DNA from 2 places in the Streptomyces sp. NBC_00448 genome. Region 1 is predicted to be linked to the other one. Evidence: riboswitches for the same ligand, from Rfam matches in the RefSeq annotation. Region 1 holds a riboswitch; the other holds the start of a gene.
The links. A riboswitch is a leader RNA that binds a small molecule or an ion and turns the genes downstream of it on or off. The one in region 1 is predicted to bind S-adenosylmethionine.
Positions count from the first base shown of each region.

Region 2: another riboswitch for S-adenosylmethionine. It lies ahead of OG370_RS08060 (putative leader peptide); the one in region 1 lies ahead of OG370_RS11030 (aminotransferase class V-fold PLP-dependent enzyme).

Region 1 is NZ_CP107913.1:2,593,286-2,600,508, reverse strand. Features, by position in the region: gene qcrA (cytochrome bc1 complex Rieske iron-sulfur subunit) at 1-470, shown strand, start outside; gene qcrB (cytochrome bc1 complex cytochrome b subunit) at 467-2,104, shown strand; gene trpD (anthranilate phosphoribosyltransferase) at 2,266-3,333, shown strand; SAM riboswitch class IV at 3,494-3,611, shown strand; gene OG370_RS11030 (aminotransferase class V-fold PLP-dependent enzyme) at 3,884-5,203, shown strand; gene OG370_RS11025 (Lrp/AsnC family transcriptional regulator) at 5,372-5,653, opposite strand; gene OG370_RS11020 (rhomboid family intramembrane serine protease) at 5,650-6,429, opposite strand; gene OG370_RS11015 (hypothetical protein) at 6,597-6,857, shown strand; gene OG370_RS11010 (NYN domain-containing protein) at 7,122-7,223, shown strand, end outside.
Region 2 is NZ_CP107913.1:1,907,670-1,914,892, forward strand. Features, by position in the region: gene OG370_RS08040 (LLM class flavin-dependent oxidoreductase) at 1-117, opposite strand, end outside; gene OG370_RS08045 (LLM class flavin-dependent oxidoreductase) at 132-1,307, opposite strand; gene OG370_RS08050 (NtaA/DmoA family FMN-dependent monooxygenase) at 1,304-2,689, opposite strand; gene OG370_RS08055 (LLM class flavin-dependent oxidoreductase) at 2,728-3,933, opposite strand; gene OG370_RS08060 (putative leader peptide) at 4,261-4,416, opposite strand; SAM riboswitch class IV at 4,455-4,570, opposite strand; gene OG370_RS08065 (amino acid ABC transporter permease) at 5,347-6,390, shown strand; gene OG370_RS08070 (amino acid ABC transporter ATP-binding protein) at 6,387-7,160, shown strand.

The sequences.
Region 1 (7,223 bases):
CCATCTGGGCCAAGGGCAAGCAGCTGATCAACACCAACACGAACCAGCCGCTGCGTCCCGAGGACGTCGTCGTCGGCTCCCTGACCTTCGCCCAGCCGGACGGACTCGAAGAGAGCCAGGACGACTTCCAGGAGCAGATCGCCAAGGCGGCCCTGATGATCATCCGGCTCAAGCCGGACGACATCAAGGACAAGCGCGAGCGCGACTGGAGCCACCAGGGCATCGTCGCCTTCTCCAAGATCTGCACCCACGTCGGCTGCCCGATCAGCCTGTACGAGCAGCAGACGCACCACGTGCTCTGCCCGTGCCACCAGTCGACGTTCGACCTCTCCGACGGCGCGCGGGTGCTCTTCGGTCCCGCGGGTCACCCGCTGCCGCAGCTCCGGATCAGCGTCAACAGTGAGGGCAACCTCATCGCCCTCGGCGACTTCGAGGAGCCCGTCGGCCCGGCATTCTGGGAGCGCTCATGAGCACCACGACCGATGCACCGACCCGGCGTGGCCGCCCGACGAACCCCGGTGAGCGGGTCGCGGAGTGGACCGACGGCCGGCTCGGACTCTACAAGCTGGCCAAGTCCAACCTGCGCAAGATCTTCCCGGACCACTGGTCCTTCATGCTCGGTGAGGTCTGCCTCTACAGCTTCGTGATCCTCATCCTCACGGGTGTGTATCTGACGCTGTTCTTCCACCCGAGCATGAACGAGGTCGTCTACAACGGCCCGTACGCGCCGCTCGACGGCCAGCGGATGTCCGAGGCGTTCGCCTCCACGGTGCACATCAGCTTCGAGGTCCGCGGCGGCCTGCTGGTCCGGCAGATCCACCACTGGGCCGCGCTGATCTTCATCGCCGCGATGATCGTGCACATGATGCGCGTCTTCTTCACCGGCGCGTTCCGCAAGCCGCGCGAGCTGAACTGGCTCTTCGGCTGGACCCTGCTCTTCCTGGGCATGTTCACCGGCTTCACCGGCTACTCGCTCCCGGACGACCTGCTGTCCGGCACCGGCGTGCGGTTCATGGAAGGCGCGGTGCTCTCCACGCCGATCGTCGGCACCTACCTGTCGATGTTCCTGTTCGGCGGGGAGTTCCCCGGGCACGACTTCGTCAGCCGGTTCTACTCGGTGCACATCCTGCTGCTGCCGGGTCTGATGGCCGGTCTGCTGGTGGCCCACCTGATCCTGGTGTTCTTCCACAAGCACACCCAGTTCCCGGGTGCCGGCAAGACCGAGAAGAACGTGGTCGGCTCGCCACTGCTGCCGATCTACACCGCGAAGGCGGGCGGCTTCTTCTTCCTGGTCTTCGGTGTGATCGCCGCGATCGCCGCGATCGCCACCATCAACCCGATCTGGTCGATCGGCCCCTACCGGCCGGACCAGGTGTCCACCGGGGCCCAGCCAGACTGGTACATGGGCTTCTCCGAGGGCCTGATCCGTGTGATGCCCGGCTGGGAGATCAGGGCCTGGGGCCACACCCTGGTGCTCGGCGTCTTCATCCCGCTGATGGTCTTCCCGCTGGTGATGATGGCCATCGCGGTGTACCCGTTCATCGAGTCCTGGGTCACCGGGGACAAGAGCGAGCACCACCTGCTGGACCGTCCGCGCAACCGTCCGGTGCGCACCGGGTTCGGCGTCGCCTGGCTGACGCTGTACTTCGTGCTGCTGATCGGTGGCGGCAACGACCTGTTCGCCACGCACTTCCATCTGTCGATCAACGCGATCACCTGGTTCGTGCGGGTCGCCTTCTTCCTGGCACCACCGGCCGCGTTCTGGGTCACGAAGCGGATCTGCCTCGGGCTCCAGCGCCGCGACCGCGACAAGGTGCTGCACGGGCGGGAGAGCGGCATCATCAAGCGGCTGCCGCACGGCGAGTTCATCGAGGTGCACGAGCCGCTGTCGCAGCAGCAGTTGCACGTGCTCACCGCGCACGTCCAGCCGCAGCCGCTGGACCTCGGGCCCGAGACCGACGAGAACGGTGTCGCGCGCAAGGTCAGCCCCGTCGCGAAGGTGCAGGCGAGGCTCTCCCAGGGGTTCTACGGCGAGCACAGCCAGATCCCGAAGCCGACGGTCGAGGAGTACGAAGAGATCACCAGCGGCCACGGCCACCACTGAGCCGTCGACACGCTGCCAAGGCCGCCCGGGTACGCCCGGGCGGCCTTGTCGTTCCCGGGCGTACCCCGGGTGCACGGGAGGACCCCCACGCGCCCCTGCGGAGCACACCCCACCGATAGGGTGCGGTCAGACGTGTTGCCGTATTCCAGGAGCGTGAAGCCATGAGCGTTGTGCACCCCGCCGGAGGCGAACCCGGGGCCGCGCGCTCGTGGCCGGACATCCTCGGCGCCCTGATCCGCAGGGACGACCTCAGCTCCGCGGAGACCGCGTGGGCGATGGACTCGATCATGAGCGGCGAGGCCACCGACGCCCAGATCGCCGGCTTCGCGGTGGCGCTGCGCAGCAAGGGCGAGACGGTTGCGGAGATCGCCGGACTGGTCGAGGCGATGTACGCGCACGCGACGACCATCGAGGTGCCGGGCCCGACCGTGGACGTGGTCGGCACCGGCGGCGACCGGTCGAACTCCGTGAACATCTCCACGATGTCGGCGATCGTGGTGGCCGGCACCGGCGCCCGGGTGGTCAAGCACGGCAGCAGGTCGGCGTCGTCGAGGAGCGGCGCGTCCGACGTGCTCGCGGCGCTGGGCGTCAACCTCGACCTGTCGCCGCAGCGGGTCGCCGAGGTCGCGCAGGAAGTCGGCATCACCTTCTGCTTCGCCGTCAGGTTCCACCCGGCGCTGCGTCATGTGGCCACCGCCCGGAGCGAGTTGGGTGTGGCGACACCGTTCAACTTCCTCGGCCCGCTGACCAACCCGGCCCGGGTGAAGGCGCAGGCGACCGGGGTCGCGGACCTGCGGATGGCGCCGATCCTCGCCGGGGTGCTCGCCGAACGCGGCTCGTCCGCACTGGTGTTCCGCGGTGACGACGGCCTGGACGAGCTGACCACCACCGCGACCTCGCAGGTGTGGGTGGTCGGGGACGGCAAGGTCGAGCACGCCGGCTTCGACCCGCGGGACGTCGGCCTGGAACTGGTGCCGGTGGAGGCGCTGCGCGGTGGCGAGGCGTCGTACAACGCGGACGTGGCCCGGCGGCTGCTCGCCGGTGAGCGCGGGCCGGTGCGGGACGCGGTGCTGCTCAACTCGGCTGCCGCACTGACCGCGTTGACGCCGGCGAGCGGCGGCACGCTGGAGGAGCGCATCATCAAGGGCCTGGAGCGGGCCGCGGAGTCGATCGACTCGGGTGCGGCCGAGGCCGTGCTGGAGCGGTGGGTGGCGGCCACCCGCGGGTAGCGGCGTGGCGCGCGGACACCGGAACGTACGCGGGCGCGTACCGCCGGTGGGCGCGGAACGGGCATATCGGTACACAGCGTGCGGGCGCGGGCGTGAGGCGCCGTCCACTGAGCGGACGGCATCTTGCGCCCGCGTCGCTGTATGGCACAATCTTGTTCCAGGTCACGAGTGACAGCGCAAAGGCCCCGGCTCGCTGTCCGGCAACCCTCCGTCCGAGGCGGGGTGCCCCGGGTGATGACCAGGCTGTGATGCAGCGAGGCTCACAGCAAGCCGGACTGGGGAGTTCTTTCATGAGCAAGCGAATGCGTTAGGGCCAGTCGGCCCCGGTTCTGCAACCAGCAATTCCGCCCGATCACCATGCTCCGCGCCGCCCGCGCAGTCGCTTTCGGCTGCACGCTTCGTGGTGCTTTCGCCTGCCTTCCGCCGGGAGTTCGCCTTGACCGTCACCACCAGCACCACTGGTCCCACCAGCACTACCGGCGTCAGCGCCGCCGCCCGCCCCGCCGCCGGCACCGCCGCCACCGACTGCCCCGCCTGTACGACCACCCCGCTGCCCGTGCTCGGCCGTGACGTGCGGGTGCCGCTCGTCACCGGCGGGGAAGTGGGGTACGCCGCCCTCGACTACGCCGCCAGCGCCCCCGCCCTCCAGCGGGTGTGGGACGACGTCGCCGCCTACGCGCCCTACTACGGCAGCGTGCACCGCGGCGCCGGCTACCTGTCGCAGCTGTCCACCGACCTGTTCGAGCAGAGCCGCGAGACCGTCGCGGAGTTCCTCGGCTGCCGGCCGGACGACGAGCTGATCTTCACCCGCTCCACCACCGACTCGCTCAACCTGCTGGCCTCGGCGCTCCCGGCCGGCACCCGCATCTTCGTCTTCGACACCGAGCACCACGCCGCGCTGCTGCCCTGGCAGCGTGCCGACGGCGCGCGGGTGGAGTACCTGCCCGCGCCGCGCACCCCCGAGCAGGCCGTCGCCTCCCTCGACGTGGCGCTGCACGGCGCCCCCAAGGGCCCGAAGCTGGTCTGCGTGACCGGCGCGTCCAACGTCACCGGCGAGATCTGGCCGGTACGGGAACTGGCCGCCGCCGCGCACCGGCACGGTGCGCGGATCGTGCTCGACGCCGCCCAACTCGCCCCGCACCACCCGGTGGACATCACCGCGCTGGACGTCGACTGGGTCGCCTTCTCCGGGCACAAGCTCTACGCGCCCTTCGGCGCCGGGGTGCTCGCCGGCCGGGCCGACTGGCTGCGGGCCGCCGAGCCGTACCTCGCGGGCGGCGGCGCCACCCGCAAGGTCGCGCGCTCCGGCGAAGGGCTGTCCGTCGAATGGCACTCCGGCACCGCCCGCCACGAGGCCGGGTCGCCGAACGTGATCGGCGCGTACGCCATCGCGTCCGCGTGCAAGGCGCTCACCGAGGCCGGCTTCGACTCCCTTGTCACCCGTGAGCGTGAACTCCTCGCCCGGCTGCGGGACGGGCTCGCCGAGCTTCCCGAGGTCCGCGTGCTCTCCCTGTTCGGGTCCGGCTCCGCCCGGGTCGGCGTGCTCTCCTTCGTCGTCCGCGGCTGGAACTCCTCGCACTTCGCGGCCGCGCTCTCGGCGGAGTACGGGATCGGGGTGCGGGACGGGCTGTTCTGCGCGCACCCGCTGGTGCGGACCCTGCTCGACACGGAGCCGGACGAGCCGGGGGAGTGCGGGGCGCCCGACGCGGCGCCCGGCGAGCGCTCCCTCAACGCCGTGCGGGTCAGCTTCGGGGCGGGTACGCCGGAGGAGCACATCGAGCGTTTCCTCGGGGCCGTGCGGACCCTCGTCCGCGACGGTGCGGCGTGGCGCTACCGCACCGAGGCCGGGCGGTGCGTGCCCGTACGGTAACGGGACCGCCCGCTTCCCCGTCACCGTGAGTTCCCCCAGCGCCCCTGGGTGTGTGCGGCTCCTCCCGCGGAAGGAGGGTGCCCCCACGGGGGCGCGGGGAACTGCGCGACCAGCCCGGGCGGACCGGATGGTCCGGAGCGGACCGTCGGGGGCAGGGCCTGCGGTTCCTCAGGAGTCCAGCCCGATGGAGAACGCGGCCTCCAGATCGTGCTGGGAATACGTGCGGAACGCGACGTGGGTGTCGGTCACTTCCACCCCCGGGATCTTGGAGATCTGCCCGGGGATGATGTCCGCGAGGTCATCGTGGCGAGCCACTCGTACGAGTGCGACCAGGTCGTACGTCCCGGTCACGGAGTACACCTCGCTGACGTGGTCCAACGCGGCGATCGACTCGGCGATCTCGGGGATCTGGTCCACTGAGGTCTTGATGAGCACGATCGCGGTGATCACGGCTGGACGTCTCCTTGGGTGGGTCCGATGACGACGCTCACCTTACGCCGTGGCCGGTAGCAGACCCATGCCCACAGGAACCCGAAGGCGAAGCCGACCACGTGGGCGAGGTAGGCGACGCCGGGGCCGCCCTGCGCGGTCTGGGCGGCGAGCCACTGCAGGACGAACCAGAAGCCGAGCACGACCCAGGCCGGGAACCGCAGCGGCACGAAGAAGAGGAAAGGGAAGAGGCTGGTGACGCGGGCCTTGGGATAGAGGTAGAGGTAGGCGCCGAGGGCACCCGAGATCGCCCCGGAGGCGCCGACCAGGCTCTGCGTGTCGTCGGTGTTGGCGAAGGCGAAGCCGTACGTGGCGAGGTAGCCGGCCGCGAGGTAGAAGAGGGCGAAGCGGACCCGGCCCATGCGGTTCTCGACGTTGTCGCCGAAGACGTAGAGGAAGAGCATGTTGCCGATCAGGTGCAGCCAGCCGCCGTGCACGAACATCGAGGTGAGCACGGACAGGAACGGCACCTTGGGGAACGTGCCCGGGGTCTTGCAGCCGGCCGGCAGGTCGAGCTCGCCGACCGGGAGCCGCCCGTGGAACAGCTCGCTGGGGATGACGCCCCAGCGGTCGAAGTAGACCGTCTGCGCGCACTGGAGCGCGTGCCCGCTGCCGTGCAGCCGGACGAAGCCGGAGAGCGGGCTGAGCAGGAACACCACGGTGCAGATGCCGATGAGGGCGTAGGTCACGACCGGCGGGCGGCGGACCGGGTTCTTGTCGTACACCGGGATGACCATGCACTGATCATGACGGAACGGGACCAACCGGCAAGGACCGCCTCGCCGCAGCGCGCCGGACCTCCGAGGCCGTAGGGTGACCGGGGCACACACGCCCCTCACGTTGGGTATGGGTGAGCCATAGTCCGCCTAGTAGACGCACCGAGACGAGAAGAGGTGCGGAGCCGATGACGGTTCCCCTGCCGACCGCGACCACCCGGTGGCGCTGCACGCTGTGCGGCAATCTGACCAGGTTCGACGTCACCCGCTCGACCCGCGTGGTCGAGTACGTCCACCTCGATCTGGGCGGTGAGCCGCGCACCGAGGAGACCGAGGTGCTCAGCGAGACCGTGGAGTCCGTGCGCTGCCGCTGGTGCAACGCGGTGGACCAGGTCGAACTGGTGGACCGCCCTGGCAAGGACGTGACGGACGGTTCCGCGACGGGTTGAGCTCTGTTACGGGGACAATGGAAGCAGCAGGCGGCGGCCGGAGGGATCGAAGGGGGCCGGGAGGGCGCCGAGGAACCCGACAGGGAGTGACTGGTGGATGGTAACGGCGGCCTACCGCTGCCCGACGAGGAGAGCGGGCCGGGCGCCGGAGCGGCGCGGGACGCCGAGCCGGTGGAGCGCGCCGTGCCCGCGGACAGCAGCGCGCCCGCCGACCGTACCGGCCCGGCCGAGCCTTCCGCCGAGCATGCCGCGGAGCACACGGACGTGGAGCACGCGGACGCGGCGGGTGAGGACGAGGCGGGCGGGGACGCGGCGGCTGACGACGCGCGCGGCGCCGAGCAGGACGGCGCGGTCGAGTCCGCGCTC
Region 2 (7,223 bases), 690 kb from region 1:
GTAGCCGAGGCGCTCGGCGTGCTGGGCCAGGTCGATGCTGTTGCGCAGCGCCTGGCCTGCGGTGGAACCGGAGGAGATCGGCACGAGGTCCAGGACCGCGAGCGGGGTGTGTGCCACGGTGGTGCTCCTTGTCAGGCGGTGGCGGCGGAGGAGGCTGCGGTACCGGTTGCGGCGCCGGCTGCCGAAGTGGCTTCCCGAGCGCCTGGCGAAGTGGATTCCGGGGTGGCTTCCGGAGTGCCGGCAGCGGCCTCGACGCCGACCGGGCCCCAGGTCCACGGCGGGTCGGGGATGTCCCGGCGCAGGGTGGGGGCGATGTCGGACTGGAAGAGGGCGAGCGCGTCGCGGTGCTGGGTGTCGGTCAGGCCGTCGGCGTCGGCGTGCAGGTGGAGCACGGAGTGGCCGAACTGCTCGTGGTAGCGGTGGACCTTGTCGATGATCTGCTGCGGGCTGCCGATCAGCGCCGAGCTGCGTTCGACGAAGTCCTCCAGGGTGGGGAAGACCGGTTCCACGCCGAGCTGCTTCTGGAAGGCGAGCCGGCCCTCGAAGACCGGGCGGTACGCGGCGATCGCCTGTTGCGAGGTGCGGGCCGCGTAGTAGCCGGCGCTGCCCGCGCCGACGGTGGCCAGCGCCGGATCATGGCCGTAGTGCTGCCACCGCTCCCGGTAGTAGCGGACCAGTTCGGCGTAGGGCTCGATGGGGTTGGTGACGTTGGCGGAGAAGAGCGGGTCGCCGTAGCGGGCGGCCAGGTCGACCGACTCCCGGCTGGTGGCGCTGCCGTGCCAGACCCGGATCGGCTGCTGGAGGGGGCGCGGCCACACCTCGGCGTCGTCCAGTTCGGGCCGGAACCGCGGGCTGGCGGTGGTGCGGTCCTGCCGCCAGATGGTGCGGAAGAGTTCGTAGCTCTCGGCGTTGCGGTCCCACTGGTCGTCGGTGGTGACATGGAACAGCTCGCGCTGGGCGGAGCCGTTGCCCTTGCCGACGATCAACTCCAGCCGTCCGTCGGAGAGATGGTCGAGCGTCGCGTAGTCCTCGTAGGCCCGCACCGGGTCGAGCAGACTGAGCGTCGTGACCGCGGTGAACAGCCGGATGCGGGAGGTGAGGGCGGCGAGGTGGCTGAGCACCACCGGCGGCGAGGAGGAGATGAACGGGCGCTCGTGGCGTTCCCCGACGCCGAACCCGTCGAAGCCCAACTCCTCGGCCAGTAGGGCGTTGTCGACGACCTCGCGGAACCGGTCGCGGGTGGAGGTGCGCACGCCGGTGACCGGGTGGGGCGCGTGCACGATCAGGGTGATGGCGAGGAACTTCACGACGCCGCCTTCGTCCGGCCGGCCGCGGCCGGCCGGCCCGGGTGGGCCAGGCCCAGGTGGTCGCGGAGCGTCTCACCCTCGTACTCGGTGCGGAAGACGCCGCGTTCCTGCAGCAGCGGCACCACGGTGTCGGCGAACTCGTCGATGCCGCCGGGGGTCAGGTGCGGGGCGAGGATGAAGCCGTCGCTCGCGTCGGCCTGCACGAACGCGTCGAGTTCCTGGGCGACGTGGGACGGGGTGCCGATGAAGGACTGCCGCCCGGTCAGCTCGATGACCAGCTCGCGCAGCGAGAGCTTCTTCTCCTCGGCGACGGCCCGCCAGCGGGCGACGGTCTCCCGGCGGTCGTCCCGGTTGGCGTCGGCCCGGCCGCGCACGATCGGCTCCGCGCTGTCGTCGTAGCGCGGCTCCACCTCCGGCAGCGGCCCGTCCGGGTCGTACGCGCTCAGGTCGCGGTTCCACAGGCGTTCCACGAAGGTGATCGCCGTGGCCCCGCTGACCTGCTGGTGCCGGATCACGTCGGCCCTCTCGCGGGCGTCGGCCTCGGTGTCGCCGAGCACGAAGGTCACGCCGGGCAGGATCAGCAGCTGCTCGGGCGTCCGGCCGTACTTCGCCAGCCGGCCCTTGACGTCGGCGTAGAACGCCTTGCCGGCCTCCAGAGTGCCGTGCCGGGTGAAGATGGCGTCGGCGGCCGAGGCCGCGAACTCCCGTCCCTGCTCGGAGTCGCCGGCCTGGAAGACGACCGGGTGGCCCTGCGGGCTGCGCGGCACGTTGAAGTGGCCGCCGATGTCGAACTGGTCGACGCGGTGGTCGAACCGGCCGGGCCCGGGCGCGCGGAGGAAGGTGCCGTCCGCCCGATCCGCGACGATCTCGTCGCCCTGCCAGGAGTCCAGCAACTCCCTTACCGCGGCGAGGAACTGGCGGGCGCGCTCGTAGCGGTCCTCGCGGGCCAGGTAGCCGCCGCGGCGGAAGTTCTGCCCGGTGAACTCGTCCCACGAGGTGACCACGTTCCAGGCGGCGCGGCCTGCGGACAGGTGGTCGAGCGAGGCGAACTGCCGTGCCACCTCATACGGTTCGTTGAAGGTGGAGTTGATGGTGCCGGCCAGCCCCAGCCGGTCGGTGACACCGGCGAGCGCCGCGAGCACGGTGAACGTGTCCGGCCGGCCGACCACGTCCAGGTCGTGGATGCGGCCGCCCTGCTCGCGCAGCCGCAGCCCCTCGGCCAGGAACAGGAAGTCGAACTTGGCGCGTTCCGCGGTCTGCGCCAGATGGACGAAGGAGCTGAAGTCGATCTGGCTGCCGGCCGCCGGATCGCTCCACACGGTGGTGTTGTTGACGCCGGGGAAGTGTGCGGCGAGATGGATCTGCTTGGGCGTGCTGCTCATGCGGGGTCTGCCTCCTGGGGCTTCGCGCGGGGTGGGGCTCAGGCGGGGGCGTAGCGGTTGGCCGGGCGCGGCAGTCCGAGCAGGCCGCGCAGGGTGTCGGCCTGGTACGCCTCGCGGAAGGCCCGGCGGCGCTGGAGTTCGGGCACCAGATCGCGGCTGATCCGCGCCAGGTCGTACGGCAGGGTGGCCGGCCGCAGCCGGAACCCGGTCAGCCCGGACCGGGCGAACTCCTCCAGCAGGTCGGCGAGTTCGGCGGAGGTGCCGGCGAAGACCAGGGCGTCGCCGGCGTACGGCGCGTCCAGCCGGGCGTCCAGCCGGGCCCGGCGCTCGGCGGCGCGGCCGGGTTCCTCGTCGAGCAGCGCCACCAGGTCCGCGAAGACGTGTACGGTCTCGCCGGCCCGGCCGGCCTGCTCCTGCGCCTCGCGGATCTCGGTGACGATCGCCGTCGCCTGGCCGGTGTCGTGCGGGGTGGTGAAGCCGAGGTCGGCCGATCCGGCGACCAGCCGGAACGGCTCGGTGCGGTGCGCGAGCGCGGCCACCACCGGCTGGCCCTGCGGCGGGCGCGGCGTGATGGAGGGGCCCTTGACGCTGAAGTGCGGGCCCTCGAAGTCGATGTAGTGCAGCTTGTCGCGGTCGATGAAGCGGCCGGTGGCCACGTCGCGGATCTCCGCGTCGTCCTCCCAGCTGTCCCACAGCCGGCGCACCACCTCGACGTAGTCGGCGGCCTCGCCGAACAGTTCCGCCAGCAGCGCGCGTCCGGCGGGCGAGTCCAGTTCGGTGACCGGCAGCCGCGGCAGGCTGCGCCGGCCGAAGTGCGCGGCCTCGTCCGCCCGGGCGGAGACCCGCACCTGCACCCCGGCCCGGCCGCCGCTGACGTAGTCGAGGGTGGCGACGGCCTTCGACAGGTGGAACGGCTCGGTGTGGGTGACCACCGCGACCGGCAGCAGGCCGATGTGCCGGGTCAGCGGCGCGATCCGGGCCGCGGTCAGTACGGCGTCCAGCCGGCCGCGCACCTGGTCGGTGCGCTCGTCGGGGCCGGTGGGCAGGGCGGACTGCAGGCCGAGCGAGTCCTCGATGGTGACCAGGTCCAGCAGGCCGCGTTCGGCCTCGGCGGCCAGCTCGGCCCAGTACGACGCGGTGAACAGGTCGGCGGGCCGGGCCTCGGGCTCCCGCCAGGCCGCGGGGTGCCAGCCGGCGCCGTCGAGGGCGACGGCCAGGTGGAGGGGGGTGGTGGATCGGGACATGGACGTACCGCTTCCTGCTCGGACGGCCGCGGGCGCGTGGCCGGGACGTGGAGGTCGGGGCGTGAGGTGGGCGGGGCGTACGGCGTGGGCGTACGACGGGGGTGTACGCCGTACGGCACTGGACGGAGTACGTGATGCGCGGGGCCGACGGGACCGTGCGGGGCGTACGGAGTGCGGGGTACGGCCTGCACGGCATGCGCGTCGTGCCGTGTGCCGCGTACGACGAGGGCAGGCCGAACGGGTACCGGACGGGGCCCGCGCCGGGAACGGGGTCCCCGGGTGGGTCGGCGGAAGGGAGGGGTGCGCGGAGCGCGGGGTGCGGAAGGGTCAGCCGGCCTGACGCGGCGGCCGGACCGTCGACGCGCCCGGACACAGGGCGCCGGCGACACGTTGCAGGTCGATGTGGCGCCGTGAGTACGTGACGATGCCGGAGGCGGTGACGGGGGCGTTGCCGGACATCAACTGCTCGCTGCTGCCGCGCACTTCGCCACCTCCCACCTCGATCGGCTCACGCCTGTTCGAGCTCGCGCTTGCCGAGCCGTCTTCGGCTCCGCCGGGTCGTCACCTGGAGCACCCCACCGCGACAGGAGGGTTGCCGGTCAGCCGGCCAGGGCCTTGGTTGCTGACGCTCATGACCTGCAAGCACGGTAACTCCGTCGCGCGGTCGAACACAATCCCCTCCCGGCGGGAGTGACGTCCGTCGCTCCGGACGGCGTGCGGCACCGAGGGGGATTGTCTGACCGCCGCCCTGCGGTTAACGTGCTGTGGACACGGGTGCTGTCAACAGGCCCGATGCGACCGACACGACCGGCCGGGACACCCGACGCCGGCCGCACCGCGAGAGCGAGGGGACGGGCATGGACACACATCGACGCGACCTCGCACTCTGCCCCCGTGGCTTCGCCCAGACCCGGGTGGTCCGGCGGCACGTCGATCTGCTCCGGGTCTGCAGCGCGCTGTGTCCGGGAACGCCCGCGGTCCGCTGACCGCTGCCGGCACTCGGAAAACCGCTGTCCGAACGCTGGTTGAACGCTGCCGGCTGACATCCGCTGATCGCTCGGGCGAGGCAACGCCGCCCGCCTGAGCGTGGACCCGCGGAACCGCCGTCCGTCCGCGTACGGCGCCCCTCCCCCGTATCCGGGTCGGCCCGGCCGACGCACGGCCCTGCCCCACCCCGAACTCCCTTCCAATGCACCGCGGATGACGTGGCCTCCGTGATCGACGCGCGGCCGGACCGCGTACGCCTTCTTCCTTCGCGGCGGCACCTTCCCCGACTCTCCCCGACCTCCCTCGACTTCACCCGGCTTCCTCCCCTCCCTCCCGGTGGCCCGCTGCGGCAGACCGGCCCCCGCGTGGGGCCGTCGCGTCCGCACGCGCCGTCGCCGCGGTCCCCGACGAGACGGGAACACCGACATGCCCCAGCACGACACCTCAGGTCCGGCCACGGCCGCGCCCGACCATCCCCCGCCCGTAACCGACGGCACGGCTCGGGCGCCCCGGCCCCGGCACCTGGACACCCGCCCGGCCGACCGGGAGTTGCTCGCCGCGCGGCTGGTGCCGCTGCGCCGCCCGGGGCAGTGGATCTCCGCGGCCGTGCTGCTCGTACTGTTCGCGATGCTCGTCCACACCCTGGTGACCAACCCCCGCTTCCAATGGCACGTGGTCGGCCACTACTTCCTGAGCGGCTCGATCCTGCACGGGCTCGAACTCACCTTGTGGCTCACCGGCGCGGTGATGGCCAGCGGCTACCTGCTCGGCGTCGGCGTCGCCGCGATGCGGCTGTCGCGCAACCCGGTGCTGCGCACCCTGAGTTTCGGCTACGTCTGGCTGGTGCGCTCGGTCCCGCCGCTGGTGCAACTGCTCTTCTGGTACGAACTGGCCTCGCTCTACCCGCGGTTGTCGGTGGGGGTGCCGTTCGGACCGGAGTTCGCGGACGTGAGGACCGCGCACCTGTTCAGCGGCATCCTGGCCGCGTACGTCGGGCTCACCCTCGACGTGGCCGCGCTCTCCGCGGAGATCGTCAGGGGCGGCATCCTGTCGGTCGACCCCGGACAGCGCGAGGCCGCACGGGCGTTGGGGCTGGGCGAGGGACGGATCTTCCGCCGGATCGTGCTGCCGCAGGCCATGCCGGCGATCATCCCGGCCTCCGGCAACCTGCTGATCGGCATGCTCAAGGCGACCTCGATCGTCAGCGTCATCGCCGTACAGGACCTGCTCTACTCCAGCCAGTTGATCTACAACCAGAACTTCCTGATCATGCCGCTGCTGCTGGTCGCCACCATCTGGTACATCATCCTGACCACGCTGCTGTCGATCGGGCAGTTCTACGTCGAGCGCCACTACGCCCGCGGCAACAACCGGTCCGGCGGCAGGCCGCCGCGCGGGTTCTGGCAGGTGGCCCGCGCCAACATCCCGCTGTTCGGCCCGGCCAAGTCCCCCGCGGTGGGGCTGTCATGAGCGACGACGAGCGGCCCCTGGTGCGCGTCCGGGGCCTGCGCAAGAGCTATGGCGCGAACGTCGTGCTGGACGGCGTCGACCTCGACGTGCGCGAGGGCGAGGTGACCGTCCTGCTCGGCCCGTCCGGCTCCGGCAAGTCCACGCTGCTGCGCTGCGTGAACCACCTGGAGAAGCCGGACGCCGGCTTCGTGGAGATCGGCGGCGACCTCGTCGGCTACCGGCACGACGGCGGGCGGCTGCACGAACTGCGGGCCCGGGCGATCACCCGGCAGCGGGCCGATGTCGGCATGGTCTTCCAGCAGTTCAACCTCTTCCCGCACCTGACGGTGCTCGACAACATCACCGAGGCGCCGGTCGCGGTGCGCGGCGTGCCGAGGAAGCAGGCCGCCGCGCGGGCCCGTGAGCTGCTCGAACGGGTCGGCCTGGCCGGCCGGGAGGACTCCTATCCCCGGCAGATGTCCGGTGGCCAGCAGCAGCGGGTGGCGATCGCCCGCGCGCTGGCCATGGAGCCGCGCCTGCTGCTCTTCGACGAGCCGACCAGCGCGCTCGATCCCGAACTCGTCGGCGAGGTCCTCGCGGTGATCCAGGACCTGGCGCTCAGCGGCATGACGATGATCGTCGTCACGCACGAGATCGGCTTCGCCCGGAAGGTCGCCGACACGGTGGTCTTCCTCGACGGCGGAAGGATCATCGAGTCCGGTGCCCCCGCGGACGTGCTGAGCGATCCGCGCCACGAACGGGCCCGGTCCTTCCTGGCCGCGGTGCTCTGAGCCGGCGCCCGCGGGTGAGCGCTCCCGCTCCGGTTCCCCCAGGTCCCCCGCAGCTCCCCCTTG